Lichenibacterium dinghuense: one gene and its partner. The protein of the gene in region 1 binds, or shares a complex with, the protein of each later gene. Links are inferred from orthologs where the notes say so. Each region holds a gene or a part of one and is shown in the gene's direction. Other genes may lie near its edges.

Region 1 (9,079 bases):
GCGGCGCACCGGCATGGGCGAGATGTCGGACGGCGCCGGAGAGGCGTCAAGGCTCGAGAGACCCTTCTCCCGTGGAACGGGAGAAGGGAGCCGCGCATCACCCGAGCTTCGCCAGCATCTCCTTCACGATGCCGCTGGCCTGGCCGAAGTCGATCCGCCCGGCATGCTTGGTCTTCACGGCGGCGATCACCTTGCCCATGTCCTTCGGACCGGCGGCGCCGACCTCGGCGATGGCTTCGGCGATGGCGGCGCGCGTGCCCGCCTCGTCCATCATCTGCGGCAGGAACTCGCTCAGCACCGCCACCTCGTCGCGCTCCTGCGCGGCGAGCTCGTCGCGGCCCGCCGCCTCGTAGGCCACGATGGAGTCCTGGCGCTGCTTCACCATCTTGCGCAGCACGGCCTGCTCGTCCTCCTCGGTCATCTCGCGCCCCGCGCCGCGCGCCTCGATCTCGCGGTCCTTCATGGCGGCCCCGATCAGGCGGATCGCGCCGAGGCGCTTCTTGTCGCCGGCCTTCATGGCCTCCTTCATGAGGGTGGGGAGCTGTTCGCGCATGGGAGCCTCCTTCGGGGCGCCGCCGCCGGCCGCGCGCGATTGACCCTCGGGAGGGCTGCCTCTAACGATGCGGCGCATAGCGACATTGTGACGAGGGCGGGAGCGAGGACGGCGCCGGCGGATCGAACCGCCGGACGCCGGCGTCGACCGCCGGAACGCGGGGTGTGACACGGCGATGAGCGACGGACAAGACGCGTTGACCGGCTGGGCCGACCCCGTGCCGACCGCCCTGCTGGTGCTGGCCGACGGCACGGTGCTGGAAGGCTCAGGCTTCGGGGCCACGGGCGCGGCCGAGGCCGAGGTCTGCTTCAACACCGCCATGACGGGCTACGAGGAGATCCTCACCGACCCGTCCTATTCGGGCCAGATCGTCACCTTCACCTTCCCCCACATCGGCAACGTCGGGGTGAACGACCAGGACGAGGAGACGCTGGGCGCGACCGAGAACGGCGTGCGCGGCGTGGTGCTCCACGCCGCCATCACGGCGCCCTCGAACCACCGCGCCAAGGCGGCGCTCGGCGACTGGCTCGCGGCGCGGGGCATCATCGGCATCGGCGGGATCGACACCCGCGCGCTCACCGCGGTGATCCGCGAGTCCGGCATGCCCAACGCCGTGATCGCCCACGACCCGCAGGGGCGCTTCGACCGCGAGGCGCTGAAGGCGCGGGCGGCGGCGTTCCGGGGCATGCAGGGCACCGACCTCGTGCCCGACGTGACCTCGGCCGAGCGCTCCGACTGGGACGAGACGGTGTGGAGCCTCGCGTCCGGCTTCGGCCGCCAGGACGCGCCGAAGCACCGCGTCGTCGCCATCGACTACGGGATCAAGCGCAACATCCTGCGCCTGCTCGCCGACGCGGGCTGCGCCGTCACGGTCGTGCCGGCCTCGGCCTCGGCCGAAGACATCATGGCGCTGGAGCCCGACGGCGTGTTCCTGTCGAACGGCCCCGGCGACCCCGCCGAGACGGCGCGCTACGCCGGCACGGTGATCCGGGAGATCGTCGACCGCCGCGTCCCGACCTTCGGCATCTGCCTCGGCCACCAGCTCCTGGCGCTGTCGCTCGGCGCCAAGACCGTGAAGATGCACCAGGGCCACCACGGGGCGAACCACCCGGTGAAGGACCAGGAGACGGGCCGCGTCGAGATCGTGTCGATGAACCACGGCTTCGCGGTCGACCCCGGCACGCTGCCGCCCGAGGCGGTGGAGACCCACGTGTCGCTGTTCGACGGCACCAACTGCGGGATCAGCCTGTCGGACCGCCCGGCCTTCTCGGTGCAGTACCATCCCGAGGCCTCGCCCGGCCCGCACGACAGCCACGGGCTGTTCCGGCGCTTCGTCGGGATGATCGAGGCCGACAAGGCGAGCGGCAAGCTGCGCGGCGCCCGCTGAGGGGGCGAATCGCCGCCGCCTCCGGGCGGCGGGCGAGGCGCTGAAGCGCGGCTGAACGGCGCGCTCAGGGCGGGTTCAAGGTGGGGCGCGCAGCCTTCCCGGGTCCGAAAGGATACAGGGAAGAAGGTTGAGAAGATGTCAAAGCACATCGCGTTTCTGAGTGCCGCCCTCCTGGCGGGCTCCGTCCTGCCCGCCGCCGCCGCCGACTATTACGGCGGCTACGACGGTGGCGACCGCCCGCTGAGCTACCACAGCCGGGACGACGTCTACCTCGACGGCGGCCGCGCCCGCATCGAGCACCGGCAGGACCTGGGCCCCGCCGAGGGCTACCGCCGCGCCCCCGGCCCGGTCGTCTTCGACGAGCGCGGGCCCGAGCGGCGCTTCGACGGCTACGGCTACGGCGGGCCGGGGTTCCGCCGGCCGGTCGCGGCCGAGGGCTTCGGCTACGGCCGCCCTCCCGCGTTCATCCCCCGCGCCGACCGGCCCATCGGCGGCGCCTTCGGCTACGGCGGCGGCTACCGCCCCGCCGCGGTGGCGGTCGGGCCCGTCGAGGGGGAGGGCTACGGCGCGGGCTACGGCGGCCCCGACGAGGGCTGCACGGTCGAGCGGGCGCGCTCGATCACCCCGGCCGGCTGGGAGAAGACCGTCACCCACCGCACCTGCTACCGGCGCTGAGGCGCGCCAAAGCTCGCACAAAGGTTTGAACGGCCATACCGGCCGCGGAATGCGGGCTCGACGCTGAACGTCCCCCTTCCCCTGCAGGGGGAAGGTGTCTCGGCCGCAGGCCGAGACGGATGGGGGTAGGCGGCGCGCACCGCCTCCCGCGCGACGCCGTCCACCCCACCCGGCGCCCTTCGGGCTCCACCCTCCCCTTGCAGGGGAGGGACTCGGGCAGGGTCAGGCCGAGCGCCGGCTCACAGCCGGCTCAAAAATCCCCCGAAGGTCATCAGCCCCTCGGGCCAGGGGCCGTGGCCCGACTCCACGTTGATGTGGCCGGCGTTGCCGGCGTCGACGAAGGCCGAGCCCCAGGCGGCCGACAGCGTCGCGGTCTCCTCGATGGTGGAATAAGGGTCGTCGTGGCTGCCGACGAGGAGGCTGCGGCAGGTCAGCGGGTCGGTCGGGTAGGGGCGGAAGGCGGGGTCCACCTCCGCGATGCCGATCAGCGTGGTCTCGCTCGGCGGGGCCACCAGGAAGGCGCCGGCGATCCGCTCGCCGCCGGTGAGCGCCAGGGCGCGCACGAAGGCGATCACGCCGAGGCTGTGGGCGACCGCCACCACGGGCCGCTCGCAGCGCGCGACCGCCTCGGCGATGCGCGCCTCCCAGTCGGCCGCGACGGGCCGGTCCCAGTCGGCCTGCTCAACCCGCACGGCGTTGGGCAGCTTCGCCCCCCAACGGCTCTGCCAGTGGTCGGGGCCGGAGCCGCCGAGGCCCGGGATGATGAGGAGGTCGGCGTCGCGGCTGCGCATGGAGGGCCTTGGGGTCCGTTGTGATCGGGTGGAGCGGCACGACCTTGCCGCGCCGTGCCCCCGCGTGTCGAGGCGCGACGCTCGCGCCCGCCCCTGCGGAAACAGGGATGGAACCCGGGCGTTCCACCGATCCGGAGCCGCCCGAAGGATCCCGCCCATGAGACCCGTCGCCCTCGCCCTGGCCTGCCTGGCGCTGCCCGCCGCCCCCGCGATCTCGCTGGCCCAGACCGCCAACGTCAGCCCGACCTCGCCCGGCGGCGCCAGCCCCGGCGCCACGATCCGCACCCCGCCCTCGGGCTCGACGGCTCGGCCGAACCCCGGCCAGCCGCAGATCGGCGCACCGACGCCGACCGAGCAGCATTATGAGCACAAAGCGGAGAAGGCCGCGACCTCGGTCTGCAAGGGCTGCTGAGCGGGAAACGCGGGTGGGTGGAACCGTGCCGCGTGCCGCGCACGTGGCCTGCGCCGGTTTGGCCCTCGCCCGGAACGCTGGTAGCCTCACGCCCGGTCCCGATCCGCGAAGCCGGAGGTGACGCCGTGCAGCAGCCCGAGCCGAGCATGACCGTCGAGGATTTCCTCCTCTGGGCCGAGGCGCGGCCGGGCCGTCATGAGCTGGTCGACGGGCAGCCCCACGCGATGGCGCCGGAGCGCGTCGGCCACGCCGAGGCGAAGTTCGCGGCCCAGACCGCGCTTCGGCAGGCCATCGTCCGGGCCGGCGTGCCGTGCCACATGCTTCCCGACGGCGTGACGGTCCGCATCGACGCGCGGACCGCCTACGAGCCTGACGCGCTCGTCTACTGCGGGGCACGGCTGTCACGGAACGCGACCGTGGTGGCAGCACCCGTGATCGTCGTCGAGGCGCTGTCGCCGAGCGCGGGCTTCTTCGACCGCCACGGCAAGCTCGCCGGCTATTTCACGCTGCCGAGCGTCCAACACTATCTGATCGTCGACATCGATCGGCGCATGGTGATCCACCACGAGCGCGACGGCGACGCGCTCCGCACGCGCCTCTTGCCGTCCGGCCCGCTGCGCCTCGATCCGCCCGGCCTCGAGCTGACGGTGGAGGACCTGCTCGGGCCGCTCTGACGCCGGCGGGGAACTGCCTGGAGCGCCGCCTCCGCGTCATCGCATTGTCACCCCGATCCAACATGCGATAGGGAGCCTCAGCGCCCTCTAAGGCGCGCCCTCCCACACGGTTCCCCGCATGGCGTCAAAGTTCGTGGCCTTCACGTCCCTCGGCCGGCGCGCCCTGCCGAACCAGTGGGACCTGATCGCGCTGTCGCTGATCTTCGGCCTGTTCGTGCTGATCGTGCACGGATCGCGCGGCATGGTCGTGCCGCTGCCGCCCGCCGACGCCCCCGCCATCACGCTCGACTACGCCGACCTCCCCTATTACGCGCTGCGCACCACGCTGCGCATGTTCCTGGCGCTCGCCGCCAGCCTCGCCTTCACGCTGACCTACGCGACGCTCGCGGCCAAGAGCCGGCGCGCCGAGACCGTGCTGATCCCGCTGCTCGACGTGCTGCAGTCGGTGCCGATCCTCGGCTTCCTGTCCTTCACGGTGACATTCTTCCTCGGCCTGTTCCCGGGCTCGACGCTGGGGGCGGAGCTCGCCTGCATCTTCGCGATCTTCACGAGCCAGGCCTGGAACATGGCCTTCTCGTTCTACCAGTCGCTGCGCACCGTGCCGGGCGACCTCCAGGAGGTCAGCGAGGGCTTCCGCCTGTCGCCCTGGCAGGCGTTCTGGCAGCTCGAGACGCCCTTCGCCATGCCGGGGCTGATCTACAACACGATGATGTCCATGTCGGGCGGCTGGTTCTTCGTGGTGGCGGCCGAGGCCATCACGGTGGGCGACACGACCATCAAGCTGCCGGGCATCGGCTCCTACCTCGCCACCGCCATCGACCAGAAGGACATCGCCGCCGTGCTGGTGGCCGTGGCCGTGGTGCTGGTGGTGATCCTGCTCTACGACCAGCTCGTGTTCCGGCCCATCGTGGCCTTCTCGGATAAGTTCAAGGTCGAGCTGTCCGCGTCCCAGACCGTGTCGAAGTCCTGGGTGCTCGACCTGCTCGCCCGCACGGTCTGGGTGCGCCGCGCCGCCGAGCCCGTGACCCGCGCCTTCGACTGGTTCACCAGCCTCCGGCTCGACCTGCCGGGCCTGCGCCTGCGCCGCGCGGAGCCGTCGCGCGCCGCGACCCTCGCCGTGGACCTGCTGTGGTTCGCGGCCATCGGCGTCATCGCGGCCTACGGCGCCTGGCAGGCCGTGCAGTTCATCGCCACCACGCTCAACTGGGGCGACGTGCTCCAGACGGTGGGGCTGACGCTGATCACCATGGTACGGGTGATCGTGCTGCTGATCATCGCCAGCCTCGTGTGGGTGCCGATCGCGGTGTGGATCGGGCTCCGGCCCCGCATCGCCGAGCGCGTGCAGCCCGCGGCCCAGTTCCTCGCCGCATTCCCGGCCAACGTGGTCTTCCCCCTCGCGGTGGTGGGCATCCTGACCTTCCACCTCGACCCCGACATCTGGCTGTCGTTCCTGATCATCTTCGGGACGCAGTGGTACATCGTGTTCAACGTCATCGCGGGCGCCGCGGCCTTCCCCAACGACCTGCGCGAGGCGGCCACCAACTTCCGCATCTCGGGCCTCGCCTGGTGGTTCAAGGTGATGATCCCCGGCATCTTCCCCTACTACGTCACGGGGGCGCTGACGGCCTCGGGCGGCTCGTGGAACGCCGCCATCGTGGCCGAATACGTGAAATGGGGGAACGACAAGGTGTCGGCCTCCGGCATCGGCGCCTATATCGCCCAGGCCACGGAGGCGGGCGACTTCCCCAAGATCGTGCTCGGCGTGGCGATGATGTCGATCTTCGTGATCCTCTACAATCGCCTGCTGTGGCGCCCGCTGTTCAGCTACGCCGAGCGCCGCCTGCGCCTGAGCTGACCCGCCCCGGCCCCGCCCCAGAACGCCCTCCCGAACAGGACACCCACCATGCTCGAAGAAGCCAAGGGCGGCCCGCTGCTCGAAGTCCGCGACGTGTCGCAGCGCTACAAGGGGGGCGCCGAGGACGAGGCCCCGGCCGTGCTCGACGGCGTGTCCACCACCCTGTCGCGCGGCGAGATCGTCGGCCTGCTCGGCCGGTCGGGCTGCGGGAAGTCGACGCTGCTGCGCATCGTGTCGGGGCTGATCCGCCCGTCCTCGGGCGAGGTCGTGTACCAGGGCCACAGGGTCGAGGGGCCGGCCGACGGCGTCGCCATGGTGTTCCAGAGCTTCGCGCTCTTCCCCTGGCTGTCCGTTCTGGAGAACGTCGAGATCGGCCTCAAGGCGCTGAAGATCGCGCCCGACGAGGCCCGCCGCCGCGCGCTGGCCGCCATCGACCTCATCGGCCTCGACGGCTACGAGTCGGCCTATCCGAAGGAGCTGTCGGGCGGCATGCGCCAGCGCGTCGGCTTCGCCCGCGCGGTGGTGACCCACCCCAACATCCTGCTCATGGACGAGCCCTTCTCGGCGCTCGACGTGCTCACCGCCGAAACGCTGCGCTCGGACCTCATCGACCTGTGGAGCGAGGGCCGGCTGCCCATCAAGTCGATCCTCATGGTGACGCACAACATCGAGGAGGCCGTGCTGATGTGCGACCGCATCCTGGTGCTGTCGTCGCATCCCGGGCGCATCGCCTCCGAGATCCGGGTCACGCTGCCCCACCCGCGCAACCGGCTCGACCCCGTGTTCCGCCAGCTCGTCGACAACATCTACGCGCTGATGACGCGCCGCCAGACGTCCAAGCAGCCCGGCAAGGACGGGCTGTTCCCCGGCACCGGCATCGGCATGGTGCTGCCGCGCGTGTCCACCAACTCGCTGGCCGGCCTCATCGAGGAGGTCGCGGCCGAGCCCTACAACGGCCGGGCCGACCTCCCCCACCTCGCCGACTCGCTGCAGATGGAGATCGACGACCTGTTCCCCATCGCGGAAACGCTGCAACTCATGCGCTTCGCCGAGCTGGAGGATGGCGACATCAAGCTCACCACCGCCGGGCGGCGCTTCGCCGACGCCGAGACCGACGCCCGCAAGAAGCAGTTCGGCGACCACCTCATCGCCTACGTGCCGCTGGCGGCGCGCATCAAGCGCGTGCTCGACGAGCGCCCCTCCCACGTCGCCAACGCGACGCGCTTCCGCGAGGAGCTGGAGGACCACATGAGCGAGGACTACGCCGAGAAGACGCTGCGCTCCGCGATCAACTGGGGCCGCTACGGCGAAGTCTTCGCCTACGACGAGGACAACCGCTCCTTCTCCCTCGAAAACCCGACCTGACGCGCCCTCCGGACCCCCTTGGCGCGCGGCGCGTTGTCCCCACATGAGGCGCGCCGGCCGACGGCCCGCCATCCAGGGAGACGCAACGTGAACTCCGACGAACGCCAGCTCATCACCGGTCTCTTCGACCGCATGAGGTCGGTGGGCAGCCAGGGGCGCGACCGCGACGCCGAGCAGCTCATCAACGATCAGGTGCGCACGCAACCCTACGCGCCCTACCTCCTGACCCAGACCGTGCTGGTGCAGGACCAGGCGTTGCGCGCCGCCAACGAGCGGCTGCAGCAGCTCGAGGAGCAGGTCCGCCAGCACCAGCAGGGCTCGTCGCAGGGCGGCGAGAGCGGCGGCTTCCTCGGCGGCCTCGGGCGCATGTTCGGCGGCGGCGCCGCGGCCTCCTCGGTGCCGGCGACGAGCCAGCATCCCGACCCCTATCGCGGCGGGCAGCCCGGCTACGGCGGCCAGCAGGGCTACGGCCAGGGCCAGGGCGGCCCGTGGGGCAACCAGGGCTACGGGCAGCAGCAGGGCTACGGCCAGCCGCAGCAGCCCCAGGGCGGCGGCATGTTCGGCGGCGGCGGCGGTGGCGGCGGCTTCATGAAGGGCGCGCTCGGCGCGGCGGCCGGCGTCGCCGGCGGCGTGCTGATGGCCGACGGCATCAAGAACCTGTTCTCGGGCGGCCACGACCCGATGGGCATGGCGTCGGGCTTCGGCGGCGGCGAGGGCGGCGCCTTCGGACAGCCCGGCGGCGAGACCATCATCAACAACTACTACGACAGCCCGCAGGACGGGGGTCAGGGCGGTGGCGGCGGCTACCAGGCCGGCGACTACGGCAGCGGCGGGGACCAGGGCGGCGGCGATCCCGGCGGCTACAGCCAGGACGTCTGACGCGGCGGGCGGGCCTTCAGGCCCGCTCCTCACCGCGCCATGAAGGTTGCGCGGTCGCGCGTCGCGGCCTCCACCAGCGCGTCGTGGACCGCGCGGATCCGCCCGATGCCGCGCGTGTCCTCGTGCTCCACGATCCAGTAGGAGCGCTCGGCGCGCCGCGCCGGCAGCACGCGGACGAGGTCCGGGTGCCGCCGCGCGATGAAGTCGTGCAGCACGCCGATGCCGATGCCGGCCCGCACGGCTTCGAGCTGGCCCACCGCCCCCGCGCATTGGAAGGCGACCGGCGCGTCGCCGCACAGCTCCGCCACGTAGCCCAGCGCGGGCGAATAGTTGAACTCCTCGACGTAGCCGACGAGCCGGTGCGCCCTGAGCCCGGCCGCGTCCGCCGGCGCCGGGTGGCGGGCGAGGTAGCCCGCCGAGGCGAAGAGCCCGAGCGAATAGTCGGTGAGCTTGCGCGACACGAAGCGCCCGGCCTCCGGCTTCTCCAG
Region 2 (10,105 bases), 1.3 Mb from region 1 along the record:
AGAAGAAGGTCGACATCAAGGACGGCACCCCGATCGTGCAGCTCGGCGAGGCCACCAAGGCCGACCTCGTGCCCGGCGCCAAGGTGTTCATCAACGCCCCCGGCATGACCGGCGACAAGATCGAGAAGGGCGCCGTGGTGGTCGGCAAGGACGGCGTCACGCCCCCAATGTGATCGGCCTTCTCGGCCTCCGACGATGCAAAGACCCGGCCGGAAGGCCGGGTCTTTGCATGTGTGAGGAGCGACGAAGCTGCGGCGCTTCCGCAACGGTCGGGCCTGCTCTAAGAGACGGGGCCCGCCCGGCCGACGACGACACGCGAATCCGTAGGACCTTTTGATGCCGAAGCGCACCGACATCGCCACGATCATGATCATCGGGGCCGGCCCGATCATCATCGGCCAGGCCTGCGAGTTCGACTATTCGGGCACCCAGGCCTGCAAGGCGCTGCGCGAGGACGGCTACCGGATCGTGCTCGTCAACTCCAACCCCGCCACCATCATGACCGACCCGGACATGGCGGACCGGACCTACGTCGAGCCCATCACCCCCGAGGTCGTGGCCAAGATCATCGCGGCCGAGCGCCACGCCGTGCCGGGCGGCTTCGCGCTGCTGCCCACCATGGGCGGCCAGACGGCGCTCAACTGCGCCCTCGCTCTCGAGCGCATGGGCACGCTGAAGGAGCACGACGTCGAGCTGATCGGCGCCACCGCGGCCGCCATCGACAAGGCCGAGGACCGCGAGCTGTTCCGCGACGCCATGACCAAGATCGGCCTCGCGACCCCGCGCTCGCACCACGTCGGCTCACTCGCAGAGGCGCTCGCCTGCCTCGACGACGTCGGCCTGCCGGCCATCATCCGCCCGTCCTTCACCATGGGCGGCACCGGCGGCGGCATCGCCTACAACCGCGACGAATATATCGAGATCATCGAGCGCGGCCTCGACGCTTCCCCGACCACGCAGGTTCTGGTCGAGGAAAGCGTGCTCGGCTGGAAGGAATACGAGATGGAGGTCGTACGCGACCGCGCCGACAACGCCATCATCATCTGCTCGATCGAGAACGTCGACCCCATGGGGGTCCACACGGGCGACTCGATCACGGTGGCGCCCGCGCTGACGCTGACCGACAAGGAATACCAGATCATGCGCGACGCCAGCCTCGCGGTGCTGCGCGAGATCGGCGTCGAGACGGGCGGCTCCAACGTGCAGTTCGCGGTGAACCCCGCGGACGGCCGCATGATCGTCATCGAGATGAACCCGCGCGTGTCGCGCTCCTCGGCGCTGGCCTCCAAGACCACGGGCTTCCCCATCGCCAAGGTCGCGGCCAAGCTCGCGGTCGGCTACACGCTGGACGAGATCCAGAACGACATCACGGGTGGCGCCACGCCGGCCTCCTTCGAGCCGACGATCGACTACGTCGTCACCAAGATCCCGCGCTTCGCCTTCGAGAAGTTCCCCGGCGCCGAGCCCATCCTCAACACCGCCATGAAGTCGGTGGGCGAGGCCATGGCGATCGGCCGGACCTTCGGCGAAAGCCTGCAGAAGGCCCTGCGCTCGCTGGAGACGGGGCTGAACGGCCTCGACGAGATCCCGATCGAGGGCCTCGTGCCCGGCGAGGAGACGGTCGCGCTGCGGGCCGCGCTCGGCCGGCCGACGCCGGACCGCATCCTGGTCGTCGCCCAGGCGCTGCGCCACGGCATGAGCCACGCCGAGATCCACGAGGCCTGCGCCTTCGATCCATGGTTCATCGCGCAGATCCAGGACATCGTCGACCTCGAGGAGAAGGTGCGCCGCTTCGGCGTGCCCACCACGGCCCCGAGCCTGCGGGCGCTCAAGAGCGCCGGCTTCTCGGACGCGCGGTTGGCCGCCCTCGCGGGCCGCGAGGTCGCGGAGGTGACGGCCGCGCGCCGGAGCTTGGGCGTGCGCCCGGTGTTCAAGCGCATCGACACCTGCGCGGCCGAGTTCGCCTCGCCCACCGCCTACATGTACTCGACCTACGCGCCGCCTTTCGCGGGGGCGCCCGCCGACGAGGCGCGCCCGTCCGATCGCGAGAAGGTGGTGATCCTCGGCGGCGGCCCGAACCGCATCGGCCAGGGCATCGAGTTCGACTATTGCTGCTGCCACGCCTGCTTCGCGCTGCGCGACGCGGGCTACGAGACCGTGATGGTCAACTGCAACCCCGAGACGGTGTCGACCGACTACGACACGTCCGACCGACTCTACTTCGAGCCCCTCACCGCCGAGGACGTGCTGGAGGTGCTGGAGGTCGAGCGTTCGCGCGGCACGCTGAAGGGCGTCATCGTGCAGTTCGGCGGCCAGACGCCGCTCAAGCTCGCCCACGCCCTGCAGGAGGCCGGCATCCCGATCCTCGGCACCACCGTGGATTCGATCGACCTCGCCGAGGACCGCGACCGCTTCAAGCGCCTGCTCGACAAGGTGGGCCTGAAGCAGCCGAAGAACGGCATCTCCTATTCGGTCGAGCAGTCGCGCCTTGTCGCGGCCTCGCTCGGCCTGCCGCTCGTCGTGCGCCCCTCCTACGTGCTCGGTGGCCGCGCCATGGCGATCGTGCGCACCGACGCCGCGCTCGACTCCTACCTGCTCGACGTGCTGCCCGGCCTCGTGCCGCCCGAGGTGAAGACGCGCTACCCCAACGACAAGACGGGGCAGATCAACACGGTGCTGGGCACCAATCCGCTGCTGTTCGACCGCTACCTGTCCGACGCGATCGAGGTCGACGTCGACGCGCTCTGCGACGGGACGGACGTCGTGGTGGCCGGCATCATGGAGCACATCGAGGAGGCCGGCATCCACTCGGGCGACTCGGCCTGCTCGCTGCCGCCCCACTCGCTCGATGCCGGGACGGTCGCCGAGATCGAGCGCCAGACGCGCGTGCTGGCGCTGGCGCTCGGCGTGGTCGGGCTGATGAACGTGCAATACGCCCTCAAGGACGGCGCGATCTTCGTGCTGGAGGTGAACCCGCGCGCGTCGCGCACCGTGCCCTTCGTGGCCAAGGTGATCGGCAAGCCTCTCGCCAAGATCGCGTCGCGCGTGATGGCGGGCGAGAAGCTCGCGTCCTTCGATCTCCAGGCGCTGAAGCTCGACCACGTGGCCGTGAAGGAGGCGGTGTTCCCCTTCGCGCGCTTCCCCGGCGTCGACACGGTGCTGGGCCCGGAGATGCGCTCCACCGGCGAGGTGATCGGCCTCGACCGCTCCTTCGACATCGCCTTCGCCAAGAGCCAGCTCGGCGCCGGCACGGCGGTGCCGACCCGGGGCGCGGTCTTCGTCTCCGTAAAGGATTCCGACAAGCCGCGCGTGCTCGATACCATCCGGGTGCTGGCCGGGCTCGGCTTCCGCATCCAGGCGACCGGCGGCACGCTGAAGAGCCTGCGCGAGGCCGGCATCGAGGCCACGAAGGTCAACAAGGTGTCGGAGGGCCGGCCGCACGTCGTCGACGCCATCAAGAACGGCGGCATCCAGCTCGTGGTCAACACCACGGAGGGGGCCCGCGCGCTCAGCGATTCACGCGACCTGCGGCGCGCCGCCCTGCTGCACAAGGTGCCCTATTACACCACGCTGGCGGGCGCCATCGCGGCGGCGCGCGGCATCGGCGGCTACGTCGGCGGCGAGCTCGAAGTGCGGGCCCTGCAGGACTATTTCAACTGAAGATCGGCCGCCGGGGGCCCGCGGCCTTCGGCGTGTCCCCGGAACCCCGCCGCTTCGCCGCGTGTTGACGGGGCCCCGCGCCCGCATCATCCTGACCAACCGTCGAGCCGGTCTCGACCCACCCGCTCCGGGCGCGCCGCGGGCGTGCGGGCCGGCCCGACCCCCATGCCGCCATCGCGGGCGCCGGCCCGCGATGCACCGTCGAGAGTGAACGAGATGGACAGAGTGCCGATGACCGTCGCGGGCTATTCCGCGCTGGAGGCCGAGCTGAAGATGCGCCAGCAGGAGGAGCGCCCGCGCATCATCCAGGCGATCGCGGAGGCCCGCTCCCACGGCGACCTGTCCGAGAACGCCGAATACCACGCCGCCAAGGAATCGCAGTCGCTCAACGAGGGCCGCATCGCCGAGTTGGAGGACAAGCTGTCGCGCGCCGAGGTCATCGACGTGTCCAAGCTGTCGGGCAAGACGGTGAAGTTCGGCGCGACCGTGACGCTGGTGGACGAGGACACGGAGGAGAAGAAGGTGTTCCAGATCGTCGGCGAGGCCGAGGCCGACGTGAAGAGCGGCAAGGTGTCGATCACCTCGCCCACGGCCCGCGCCCTGATCGGCAAGAAGACCGGCGACAGCGTGGAGGTGAACACCCCCGGCGGCGGCAAGAGCTACGAGCTGCTCGACGTCGCGTTCCGCTGATCGCCCGCCCTCGATGACGTCTTCCCCCACACGCCGCGCCGCCCTCGGCCTCCTCGCCGCGGCGGCCCTGCCGCTCGCCCGCAGCGCGCCCGCGGCGGCACAACTGCTCCCTCCGCCGCCGGGCGGCCTCCCGGTCCCGGGCGGCTCCGCCGTTCCCGGCGGGCTCCGCATCGCCCGCGTCGCGGTGGACACCTCCGCCCTGCGCACGGCCTTCGCGGGCGACGCCGACCTCCTGGCGCACGATCTCCAGGGCGATCTGCGGCACGTCTTCGCCGACCTGATGGTCGGGGCGGGGGACCGCGGCGTCACCCTCCTCGCGCGCATCCATTCGCTCTACCTGCCGCCCTGGGCCGGCGGGCGCCGGGGCGGCAACGGCGGGGAAGGACCCGACAACATCGAGGGCGTCGGCATCGTGGCCTCCGGCAGCCGCGTCCTGTCCGAGACGCCGCTCTACACGACGCTGGATCCGGGCTACAGCGGCGCCTGGTACACGCCGGACATCACCGAGCGCCGCATCGCCTCGATCTCCTACCAGTTCGCCTACTGGCTCCGCCGGGAGATGGGGGTCTGACCGCGGCCGAGGTGGTCGCGCGGGATGCCGTCGCGGGGCTGCTCCCGCCCGGCACGACCGCCTGGGTGCTCAGCGACGGCAAGATCGGCGACGAGGTGCAGTGTTTCGGGATCGCCGATGCGCTCGGCCTCGCCCCGCCGCGCCGCCTCATCGCGCCGCGCGCACCCTGGTCCTGGGCGACGCCCTACGGCCCGGTCGACCCGCGGGAGGCGCCGGGGCGCCCCGGCAGCCCGATCGCGCCGCCCTATCCCGACATCGTCTTCGCGGCGGGCCGGCGCACCGTGCCCTACCTGCGCCGGGTCAAGCGAGCCTCGGGCGGCCGCACCTTCACGGTCTTCGTGAAGGACCCCTACACCGGCACCGGCACGGCCGACGTGATCTGGATCCCGGAGCACGACAAGCTGCGCGGCGACAACGTCGTGGTGTCGCTGACGCCGGCGCACCGGCTGCGGCCGGAGGTCTTCGCCCGCGCCCGCGCGGCGATCGACCCGCGCATCGCGCCCCTGCCGCAGCCCCGCGTCGCCATGGTGCTGGGCGGCAAGGGCGTGAACCACGACTTCTCGCCCGCCGACGTGGAGGCGCTGGCCGGCATCGCGGCGACGATCGCGGGATCGGGCGCGAGCCTGATGGTGACGCCGTCGCGCCGCACGCCGCCCGACGCGCTGGCTGCGATCCGCGCGGCGCTCCAGCCGGCCCTGGCCGAGGGGCGCGCCTTCGTGTGGGACGGCACGGGGGAGAACCCTTATCCGCAGATCCTCGCCCACGCCTCGGCGATCCTGGTCACGGGTGACAGCGCCAACATGGTGGGCGAGGCGACGGCGACGGGCGCCCCGGTGCACGTCTACGAGCCCTCGGGCGGCCACCCCAAGGTGACGCGCTACCTCGACCGCCTGACCGAGGAGGGCGCGGTGCGGCGCTGGACGGGGCGGCTGGAGAGCTGGAGCTACGCGCCCATCGACTCGGCGCCCGTGACGGCGCGGGAGATCGCGGCGCGCTATCGGGCCTTCCGGGGCCTCACAGCCCGTCCCTGAAGCCCTTCGCCTCGCTGATCGGCCGCGCCGCGCGGAGCCGGGCGAGGTCGGGCCGGGGGCGGCCGAGCGCGGCGTCGCCCGCGAAGGCCCGCTCCAGCGCGGCCGCGACGCCGAGCACCAGCGCGTCGCCGCCGCGGGGCCCGACGATCTGCAGCCCGAACGGCATCCCGGACTCGTCGAGGCCGAGCGGCAGGCTCAGCGCCGGATGGCCGGGCAGCGTCACCGCGTAGGCGAGCGCCAGCCATTGATAGTAGGAGCGGGTCGGCACGCCGTCGATCTCGGTCGGGTAGGGCTCCGCCCAGGGGCGGGGGCTCAGCGTCACGGCCGGGCTCACCAGCACGTCGTGCTCGGCGAAGAAGGACTGCCAGCCGCGGTAGATCCGCGTCTGCGCCGCGGCGGCGCGGGCGTAGTCGGCGAGGGAATAGCCGAGCCCCTCCTCGACGTTGACGAGCACGTTCGAGCCCAGCATCTCGGGCCGGGTCCGGTATGTCTCCCCGTGCTGCGCCAGGAAGTGCGAGGCGCGCAGCACCGCGAAGGCGTCGTCGGCCCCCGCGCAGTCCGGCGTCGCCTCGGCGGCGCGCGCGAACAGCGGCGCCAGCGCGACGACGCGGGTGCGGAACACGCGGCGCACGTGCGCTTCCGTCGGCGCGAAGCGGAAGTCCTCCGTGAAGGCGAGGCGGAGCCCCTTCAACTCGACCGGGCGCGGCGGCGACCAGCGCTCCGGTACCCCGCGCACGGCCTCGCCCGGCAGCGCGTAGCTGAGCGGGTCGCGCGCGTCGTCGCCCGCCATCGCGGACAGCATCAGCGCGGCGTCGGCGACGCTGCGCGCCATGGGCCCGTCCGTGGGCAGGTGGCTCCAGCCGAGGCCGCGCGCCTCGCCGGCGACGAGGCCCGGCGACGGCCGCAGGCCGACCACGCCCGCATAGGCGGCGGGGTTGCGCAGGCTGCCGCCGGTGTCGGACCCGGACGCGAGCGGGACCATGCCGCAGGCCAGAGCCACGGCCGAGCCGCCCGACGAGCCCGCGGCCGAGCGCGAGGGATCGAAGGCGTTGCCGGTGGCGCCGTAGACGCGGTTGCGGGTGTTGGCGCCGGCGGCGAACTCCGGTGTGTTGGTCTTGCCGAGCACGATCGCGCCGGCGGTGCGCAGCCGCGCCACGCAGCCGGCGTCCCCGGCCGGGACGTGGTCGGCGAAGATGGGGCTGCCGTAGGTGGTGCGCAGGCCGGCCGTGTCCTGCGTGTCCTTGATGCCGACCGGAACGCCGTGCAGGGGCCCGAGCGGGCCGCCGCGCATCACGGCGGCCTCGGCGGCGCGGGCGGCGTTCCGGGCGCCCTCCTCGTCCACCAGCACGACGGCGTTGACGGCCGGGTCGACGGCGGCGATGCGGCTCAGGCAGGAGTCGAGCGCCTCGACCGGCGACAGGCGCCGGCCCGCGATGGCGGTGGCGAGGTCGACGGCCGACAGGTCACAGGGTTCGGTCATGGCGGGCTCCGGGTCGGCCTGCACCATGCCACCGCGGCCCACGCGGCGCGAGGACCGGGCTTGACGCTGCCCGTCAGCCCTCGACCTTGCGGCCGAGGCCGATGCGGCGGGCGAGCTCGGAACGCTTGTTGGCGTAGGCGGGCGCCACCATCGGGTAGTCGCGCGGGAGATTCCACTTGGCGCGGTACTGCTCGGGCGACATGCCGTAGGCCGACTGCAGGTGGCGCTTCAGCGACTTGAACTTCCGTCCGTCCTCCAGGCATACGATGTAGTCGTCGGTGACGGATTTCTTGATGGCGACCGCGGGCTGCTGCGGCTCTACCACGGGTTCCGCGACGGGTCCCGCCTGCACGCGGTCGAGCGAATCATGAACAGCCTTGATGAGGGTCGGCAGATCACTCGCCGGAACGGCATTGTGGGCCACGTAGGCGGCCACGATGTCGGTCGCGAGCTCGATCATCCGCATCCCGTTGCTGTCTCCGCTCATGTTCCCGGCGTCCTTTGGGTCGTTTTACGTCGATTGAGCGCCACAGCGGCGGCCAGACACGTTTGTCATCTCGACGCTTCTACGCTTGACTTTACGTTAAAGCGTCGCGTTTTCCTTCGCAAGCTTTCGATACGACGTCACACAAGGGCGGCGCGCCGCCTCCGGAGACCGCATGTCGACCGAACGGGATCGATTGAAGGGCCGAATCGCGGCGCTTCTGGCCAAAACCGTGCAGAACGGCTGCACCGAGGGGGAGGCCTTGTCGGCCGCCGCCAAGGTGGCGGAGCTGCTCGACCGCCACGCGCTGTCGCTCACCGACGTCGAGATCCGCGAATCGGTCTGCAACAGCGTCGCCTTCGCGTCGCGCCACCGGAAGCGCGTGCCGCTCGACGCCTGCATCGGCGCCATCGCGGCCTTCTGCGACTGCCGGGTGTGGCGCGAGAAGACCGCGGACGGCGGTGTCAGCCACGTCTTCTTCGGCCTGCCGGAGGACGCCGCAGCGGCCCGCGACCTCGCCGAGACGGTGGACGATGCCGTGCGGGCCGAACTCGGCCGCTACAAGACGAGCCGCGACTACGCGCGCTTCGACACGCGCGACCGCCACACCGTCAACGCCTCCTTCGTGCTCGGCATGGTGAACGGCATCGCCGGCAAGCTCGACGCCCTCAAGGCCGCGCGCGACGCCCGCCACCGCGGCACGGGGCGCGACATCGCGGTCGTGAAGACGTCGGCGGTGGACGAGGCCTTCGCCAAGCTCGGGCTCGTGATGGTGGAGGGGCAGGGCGGCCCGCGGCGCCTCGTCGCCGAAGGGGCCTACGACGCGGGGAGCGCGGCGGGACAAGCGTTGAAGGTGGGGTGAGCGCGCTCCACCGTCATCGCGAGCGAAGCGATGACGGCGGAGAGACCGCCTCCTACTCCGCCGCCTGCGGCAAGGGCTCGGCCCCGCCCGGCACGTAGTTGAGGATCGGCCCGAGCCAGCGCTCGACCTCGCCGACCCGCATGTTCTTGCGCAGCGCGTAGTCCTCGACTTGGTCGCGCTCGACCTTGGCGACGCCGAAGTAGTGGGCCTCGGGATGCGCCAGGTAGAGGCCCGACACGGAGGAGCCCGGCCACATGGCGAAGCTTTCCGTCAGGCGCACGCCCGCCTTGGCCTCGGCGTCGAGCAGGCGGAACAGCGTCGCCTTCTCGGTGTGGTCGGGCTGGGACGGGTAGCCCGGCGCCGGGCGGATGCCGCGGTAGGGCTCGCCGATCAGCTCGTCTGGCTCGAACTGCTCGGCGCGGGCGTAGCCCCACAGCTCCTTGCGCACGCGCTGGTGCATGGCCTCGGCGAAGGCCTCGGCGAAGCGGTCGGCCAGCGCCTTGACCATGATGGAGGAATAGTCGTCGTTGGCGCGGGTGAAGCGCTCGGAGAGCACTTCCTCCTCCATGCCGGCCGTGACCACGAAGCCGCCGACGTAGTCGCCGACCCCGGACTCGCGCGGCGCCACGAAGTCGGCGAGGGCGAGGCTCGCGCGCCCGCCGCCCTTCGAGAGCTGCTGGCGCAGCGTGTAGAAGGTCGCCGCCTCCTCGTCGCGCGCCTCGTCGGTGAAGACGCGGATGTCGTCGCCGACCGCTTCCGCGGGCCAGAAGCCCACCACGGCCTTGGGCCTGAACCAGCCCTCCGCGACGATCTTCGCCAGCATGGCCTGCGCGTCGTCGAACAGCGCGCGCGCCGCGGGCCCCTGCGTCTCGTGGTCGAGGATGGCGGGGTAGCGGCCCTTCAGCTCCCAGGTGGAGAAGAAGGGCGTCCAGTCGATGAAGCGCGCGAGGTCGGCGAGGTCGTAGGTCTCGAAGGTGCGCGTGCCGAGGAAGGACGGCACCGGCGCCTCGTAGCCGCTCCAGTCGATCGCGAGCCGGTTCGCGCGCGCCTTGGCGAGCGGTAGGCGCTGCTTGTCGGCCTCGCTCTTCGCGTGGGCGGCGGCGACGCGGCGGTATTCGTCACGGGTGCGCTCCACGAAGGCGTCGCGGTTGTCGGGCGACAGCAGGCTCGACACGACGCCGACAGCGCGGCTCGCGTCCGTCACGTAGACGGCCTGGCCCGAGGTGTAGCGCGGCGCGACTTTCACGGCCGTGTGGACGCGGCTCGTCGTGGCGCCGCCGATCAGAAGCGGCACGCGGAATTTCTGGCGCTCCATCTCGGAGGCGAC

The links.
Region 2: the proteins of carA (region 1) and carB are in contact, whole or in part, in a solved structure (PDB 1KEE), measured with the Escherichia coli proteins. The link is inferred for Lichenibacterium dinghuense from one-to-one orthologs.

What each region holds. Positions count from the first base shown.
Region 1 is NZ_JAJLMN010000001.1:1,591,186-1,600,264, reverse strand. The notes cover bases 1-2,834. They hold carA (glutamine-hydrolyzing carbamoyl-phosphate synthase small subunit), read left to right. Parts: upstream 1-728; coding sequence 729-1,940; downstream 1,941-2,834. Other genes in these bases: L7N97_RS07695 (hypothetical protein), read left to right, coding at 2,076-2,615; L7N97_RS07705 (GatB/YqeY domain-containing protein), read right to left, coding at 98-553; mutL (DNA mismatch repair endonuclease MutL), read right to left, coding at 1-15. In the rest of the region: L7N97_RS07690 (RBBP9/YdeN family alpha/beta hydrolase), read right to left, coding at 2,855-3,406; L7N97_RS07685 (hypothetical protein), read left to right, coding at 3,564-3,818; L7N97_RS07680 (Uma2 family endonuclease), read left to right, coding at 3,965-4,492; L7N97_RS07675 (ABC transporter permease), read left to right, coding at 4,611-6,347; L7N97_RS07670 (ABC transporter ATP-binding protein), read left to right, coding at 6,396-7,712; L7N97_RS07665 (DUF2076 domain-containing protein), read left to right, coding at 7,800-8,591; L7N97_RS07660 (LysR family transcriptional regulator), read right to left, coding at 8,621-9,079. UniProt on the Escherichia coli protein: Small subunit of the glutamine-dependent carbamoyl phosphate synthetase (CPSase).
Region 2 is NZ_JAJLMN010000001.1:291,747-301,851, reverse strand. What follows is about bases 1-3,860. They hold carB (carbamoyl-phosphate synthase large subunit), read left to right. Parts: upstream 1-336; coding sequence 337-3,660; downstream 3,661-3,860. Other genes in these bases: L7N97_RS01425 (hypothetical protein), read left to right, coding at 1-173. In the rest of the region: transcription elongation factor GreA, read left to right, coding at 3,877-4,350; L7N97_RS01410 (hypothetical protein), read left to right, coding at 4,364-4,921; L7N97_RS01405 (mitochondrial fission ELM1 family protein), read left to right, coding at 4,933-5,952; L7N97_RS01400 (amidase), read right to left, coding at 5,936-7,432; L7N97_RS01395 (Ros/MucR family transcriptional regulator), read right to left, coding at 7,506-7,919; L7N97_RS01390 (DUF7168 domain-containing protein), read left to right, coding at 8,092-8,778; metH (methionine synthase), read right to left, coding at 8,831-10,105. UniProt on the Escherichia coli protein: Large subunit of the glutamine-dependent carbamoyl phosphate synthetase (CPSase).